DNA from 2 places in the Streptomyces sp. CA2R106 genome. Region 1 is predicted to be linked to the other one. Evidence: riboswitches for the same ligand, from Rfam matches in the RefSeq annotation. Region 1 holds a riboswitch; the other holds the start of a gene.

Region 1 (2,940 bases):
CGGCCTGGGACCCCGCGGCGTGGTGTCGACCGCGTCCTACGAGGCACGTGTGCACGGCGTCCACTCCGCCATGGCGATGGCCCACGCCCGCCGGCTGGCCCCGAACGCGGCCTACCTCGTGCCGAGGTTCGGCCTCTACCGGCAGATCAGCGAGATCGTGATGGGCCTGCTGCGCGAGGCGTCACCGCTGATAGAGCCGCTGAGCGTGGACGAGGCGTTCCTCGACCTGGAAGCCGGCGCCTACGCCGACGACCCGCGGGCCGTGGCGCGCGGGCTGCGCGCCGACATCAAGGCCGCCACCGGCCTGACCGCCTCGGTCGGGCTGGCCGGCTCCAAGCTGCTGGCGAAGATCGCCTCGGAGCAGGCCAAGCCGGACGGCCTGGTCGTGGTCGAGCCGGGCACCGAGCGGGCGCTGCTGGACCCGATGCCGGTGCGCACCCTGCCCGGCGTCGGCCCGGCCACCGCCGAGCACCTGCGCCGGGCCGGCATCCTCACCGTCGCCGAGATCGCCCAGGCGGGCGAGGCGGAGCTGGTGCGGCTGCTCGGCAAGGCCCACGGCGCGGGCCTGCACGCCATGGCCGCCGGTGTTGACAACCGCCCCGTGGTCGCCGACCGCGACGTCAAGTCCATCTCCGTCGAGGACACCTTCGACAGCGACCTCACCGACCGCGCCCATGTGCGGTACGAGATCGACCGGCTCGCCGAGCGCTGCGTGCAGCGGCTGCGCGGCGCGGGCCGCTCCGGCCGCACCGTCGTGGTGAAGGTCCGGCGGTACGACTTCTCCACCCTCACGCGCTCCGAGACGCTGCGCGCCCCCACCGACGACCCGGCCGTCGTCCGCGAGACCGCCCGCCGGCTGGTGGAGGCCGTGGACACCACCGGCGGGGTGCGGCTGCTCGGGGTGGGCGTGGCGGGGCTTGCCGACTTCACGCAGGAGGACCTGTTCGCGCAGGCCGAGGGCGAGCGCGCGCTGCACGGCGGCACCGAGCCGGACGCCCCCGAGCCGCTGCCCAGCAGCCCGCCGCCCGCGGCCGAACGGGCCGACCGCTGGATGCCCGGCCATGACGTCACCCACGACAGCTACGGCGCCGGATGGGTGCAGGGCAGCGGCGTCGGCCGGGTGACGGTCCGCTTCGAGGTGCCCACCGACACCGTGCCCGGCCGGGTGCGCACCTTCCCCGTGGACGACCCGGCGCTGCGCCGCAGCGACCCGCTGCCGCTGGCCGCCCAGCAGGCTCACTCCTCGTCGGCCAGCTCCCCGAAGTCCCCGGACGGCGCCGGCTCGGCCGCCGAGCGTGGCACGTCCATCCCGTAGTGGTGGTAGAGCTGCAACTCCTGCTCGGGCGACAGGTGCCGGCCCACCCCGAAGTCCGGGGCGTCCTTGATCAGCGCCTTCTCGTACGGCACCCGCAGCTTGTCGCCGTCCAGCTCGCTCGGGCCGAGCGGCACGAAGGCGTCCCGGGTGAACAGGCCGGTGCGCACCGCGGCCCACTCCGGTGTGCCGGTCGCGTCGTCGAGGTAGACCTCGTCCACCGTGCCGATCCTCGTCCCGTCACGGTCGAAGGCGCGGCGGCCGATCAGGCTGCGCGGATCGATGTCGGTCTGCACGGTCCCTCCAACCAGTCCAACCAACCCCAGGCCGCCGCCGTACGGCGGCCGCTGGTACCTACCCAAGGCCACAACCGGGGCGGTGTCGACTCGGCACCTGTTCCGACCCCTGTTCGGAACGCGCTGGTAGGCTGGACAGCGGCCGTCGACCCCGTGCGGGAGAGTCCTCCGAGAACCCCGCCTGGCGGCGGTTGGCGGAGGGCGCCGAAGGAGCAAATCCTCCCCGGAAACTCTCAGGCATCCGTACCGCTCGGGTGAGGTCACTCTGGAAAGCAGGACCTGTCCCGGAAGCAGAGCGGCCGCCGGGACGCGTCCTCACCGACGGTGAAAGCCGCCCTGTGGGCCGGGGCGGTGAAGCTCTCAGGTTGTGATGACAGAGGGGGAGGCCGTACGGGTGCCCTGGCGGCACCCCCCGAAGGTCGTCACGGACCAGGAGGCCCCCGAAGATGAGTGACCGCCGAACCACCCTCGCCGAGCTGGAAGCAGGCCGGCCCTTCGCCCGCCGCCACATCGGTCCCGACGTCGAGGCGCAGGCCAAGATGCTCGCCCAGGTCGGCTACGGCTCGCTGGACGAACTGACCGCCGCGGCCGTCCCCGACACCATCAAGAGCACCGAGGCGCTCGCCCTGCCGGCCGCCGTCACCGAGGCCGAGGCGCTCGCCGAGCTGCGCGCGCTCGCCGACCGCAACCAGGTGCTCACCCCGATGATCGGCCTGGGCTACTACGGCACCTTCACCCCGCCGGTCATCCTGCGCAACGTGCTGGAGAATCCCGCCTGGTACACCGCCTACACCCCGTACCAGCCGGAGATCTCCCAGGGCCGCCTCGAAGCGCTGCTGAACTTCCAGACCGTCGTCGCCGATCTCACCGGCCTGCCCACCTCCGGGGCCTCCCTGCTGGACGAGGGCACCGCGGCCGCCGAGGCGATGGCGCTGTCCCGCCGGGTCGGCAAGGTCAAGAACGGCGTCTTCCTGGTCGACGCCGACACCTTCCCGCAGACCCTGGCGGTGATCCGGACCCGGGCCGAACCGACCGGCGTCGAGGTCGTCACCGCCGACCTGTCCGCCGGCATCCCCGCCGACGTCGCCGAGCGCGGCGTGACCGGTGTGCTGCTCCAGTACCCGGGCGCCTCGGGCGCCGTCCGCGACCTGCGGCCGGTGATCGAGCAGGCGCACGAGCTGGGCGCGATCGTCACCGTGGCCGCCGACCTGCTGGCGCTGACCCTGCTCACCCCGCCCGGCGAGCTCGGCGCGGACATCGCGGTCGGCACCACCCAGCGCTTCGGCGTCCCCATGGGCTTCGGCGGCCCGCACGCCGGCTACATGGCCGTCC
Region 2 (2,940 bases), on a different contig from region 1:
TGGGTGGATTCTCCCGGATCGGCAGGGGTGCTCGCGTGCGCGGCACGGCAAACGGAAAGGTAAGGGTGGGGGTGCGGGGGCGGGGGCGGGGGCGGGGCGCCAGGGTCCCGGCCGGTTCGGGCGCCAGCCGGTGCCGGAGCCCCGCGGTCAGTGCCGGGGCCCCGGCTCGCGCCGGTGCCCCGCGCTCAGCGCTCGCGCTTGTAGAACGGCAGTGCCACGACGTCGTACGGCTCCCGCGTCCCGCGGATGTCCACCGCGACGTCCGGTGTGCCGGGCGCCGCGTGCGCCGCGTCCACGTACGCCATCGCGATCGGCTTGCCCAGGGTCGGCGACGGCGCCCCCGAGGTGACCTCGCCGATCACCGTGCCCGAGGCGTCGGTCACCGGGTAGCCGGCCCGCGGCACCCGGCGGCCCCGCGCCACCAGCCCGACCAGCTTGCGCGGCGGCAGGTCGGCGGCCCGCTCGGCGGCGGCGCCCAGCGCGGCGCGCCCGACGAAGTCCCCGGGCTTGTCGAACTTGACCACCCGGCCCAGCCCCGCGTCGAACGGCGTCACCGCGGCGGTCAGCTCGTGCCCGTACAGCGGCATGCCCGCCTCCAGGCGCAGCGTGTCCCGGCAGGACAGCCCGCACGGCACCAGGCCCGCGGGCGCGCCGGCCTCGGTGAGCGCCTGCCACAGCCGCTCGGCGTCGCCCGGCGCCACGAACAGCTCGAAGCCGTCCTCGCCGGTGTAGCCGGTACGGGCGATCAGCGCCGGCACCCCGGCCACGGTGCCGGGCAGCCCGGCGTAGTACTTCAGCCCGTCCAGGTCGGCGTCGGTCACCGCCTTCATGATCGCCGGGGCCTGCGGGCCCTGGACGGCCAGCAGCGCGTACGCCTCGCGGTCGTCGCGGACCTGCGCGTCGTACCCCGCCGCCCGCAGCGCGACCGCGTCGAGCACGGTCTGCGCGTTGGAGGCGTTGGCGACGATCATGAACTCCTGCGCGCCCAGCCGGTAGACGATCAGGTCGTCGAGGATGCCGCCGTCGGGCGCGCAGATCATCGTGTAGCGGGCCCGGCCCACCGCCAGCGCGGACAGGTGGCCGACCAGGGCGTGGTCCAGCGCCTCGCCCGCCTGCGGGCCGGTCACGGTGATCTCGCCCATGTGCGACAGGTCGAACAGGCCGGCGCGGGTGCGCACCGCCTGGTGCTCCTCGCGCTCGCTGGCGTACCGCAGCGGCATGTCCCAGCCGGCGAAGTCGGTCATGGTCGCGCCGAGGGCGCGGTGCAGGGCGTCGAGCGCGGTACGGCGGGGTTCGCTCATCGGTGACGGGCTCCCAGGCTCGGTCTCGGTGAAGAGAGAAAGGGGACGACGGATCGGATGCTCCCCATCTGTCATCGGAACCTGAGAGGTTCACCGTGAACCCCGCACCGGCGGGTCACGGTTTGCACCTTGGGTGGGCGGGGCCGGGCGGGCACCCCCAGGGGTGCGCCGACGGCTCCGCCGCTTTTCAGATCTGCCTCGCCCGCGCGGTATCTGTGCCTGAGAGATTCAAGGGAGGACTTGCTCCTTCGGCGCCCGGCCCGCCGCCCGCGAGCAGGTCGCGTGCACCGGTCCGGGACTCTCCCGCGCGGCCTCGAACGGCCGGTATGCAAGTTGTCGGCTTCATCATTGCATGCCCAGGGTGCGCGGCCCCCGGCAGCCGTTAGGGTTTCCGGGGCACGACGCTACAGACGCGGTACTCGGGCGGACAAGGGTGGACATGGAGAATCCGGCGCCGTACACATGGCCGGCGAACGAGCTGGAAGAGGTGCTGAGCGCCAGCCTCGGCAACCCCTCGGCCACGCCCAGGCTGCTGGAGGTGCTCGGCCGGTCCCGGGTGTGGGTGCCGCTGCCGAACGGCGGCTCGCGCGAGGCGGCCGGCCTGGACCTGCCGACGGTCGTGCTGGGCGGCGCGCCCTACGTGCCGGTGTTCAGCTCCGAGCAGCAGTTCCGGCAGGCCGCGGACGGCATGCCCTGCACGGTCGCGCCGGTGCACGAGTTCGCCCGCGGGCTGCCGCCGCTGGTCGGGATCGCCGTCAACCCCGGGGGCGCGGTCGGTGTGCCGCTGCCGCCGGCCGCGGTGGCCGAGCTGTGCCGCCCGGCGCAGGGCGAGCGCCAGGCGGCGTTCGCCGGGGTGCGCGGCGGCGACGCGCCGCCCGGCGCCCGGGTGCGGCTGTGGGAGCCGGACCACGACGAGGAGCCGGTGGACTTCCTGGCCGCCGCGGCCGGCGAGTTCGCGGTCACCTCGGTGGTGCTGAGCGGCCGGCGGGCCCTGGCGGTGGTGGAGGAGGAGCCGCCGGCGCTGTTCGTCGGCGTGGAGCTGGACCGCTGGACCGAGGCGGACCGGTCGGCCGCGATGGACGCGCTCGGCCGGGCGATGGGTGCGGCCCAGCCGCCGTGGCCGGTGCACCTGATCCTGCTGGACGTGGCGCAGGACCCGGTGGGGGACTGGATGCTGGAGACGGTGCGGCCGTTCTTCGCCCGCGACTGAGCCCGGGCACGGCACGGCACGGCACGGGGCAGGGCCACGGCAGGTGCGGCTCGGCGCACGCGTTCAGCGGTCGTATACCGCGTCTATAGCCGGTTCGGTTTGAGTCGGCGGGCATACCGCTGGGCACACTCGACCTGGTTTGATGTCGTGCGAAGAGCAGTACGAAGGGAAAGGGGCGGTCCCACGTGATCGCGGGCGCGCAAGGCGGTGCGGCGCAGGCCGGCCATGTGGAGCAGATGCTGCTCCAGGTGGCACCCGGCCGGTTCGACGCATACGAGAACCTGCTCGCGTCACTCGCCGAGGGCCAGGTGTGGATGCTGCTGTGGCAGGGCGCCCCCGGCACGCCCGACGCGCAGTACGGCACGATGGAGATCGGCGGCTACGGCTACGCGCCGTGCTTCACCTCGCCGCGGGAACTGGCCGCCAGCG

What was found. A riboswitch is a leader RNA that binds a small molecule or an ion and turns the genes downstream of it on or off. The one in region 1 is predicted to bind glycine.
Region 2: it holds a riboswitch for glycine, as region 1 does, so the genes downstream of both, gcvT (glycine cleavage system aminomethyltransferase GcvT) here and gcvP (aminomethyl-transferring glycine dehydrogenase) in region 1, are expected to answer to the same signal.

The regions. Positions count from the first base shown of each region.
Region 1 covers NZ_JBAGKC010000052.1:9,057-11,996, forward strand. Annotated here, with positions in the region: gene WA788_RS34410 (DNA polymerase IV) at 1-1,315, shown strand, start outside; gene WA788_RS34415 (PRC-barrel domain-containing protein) at 1,237-1,608, opposite strand; glycine riboswitch at 1,755-1,867, shown strand; glycine riboswitch at 1,869-1,992, shown strand; gene gcvP (aminomethyl-transferring glycine dehydrogenase) at 2,055-2,940, shown strand, end outside.
Region 2 covers NZ_JBAGKC010000005.1:64,169-67,108, reverse strand. Annotated here, with positions in the region: gene gcvH (glycine cleavage system protein GcvH) at 1-1, opposite strand, end outside; gene gcvT (glycine cleavage system aminomethyltransferase GcvT) at 186-1,301, opposite strand; glycine riboswitch at 1,499-1,617, opposite strand; gene WA788_RS09705 (enhanced serine sensitivity protein SseB) at 1,741-2,511, shown strand; gene WA788_RS09700 (enhanced serine sensitivity protein SseB C-terminal domain-containing protein) at 2,697-2,940, shown strand, end outside.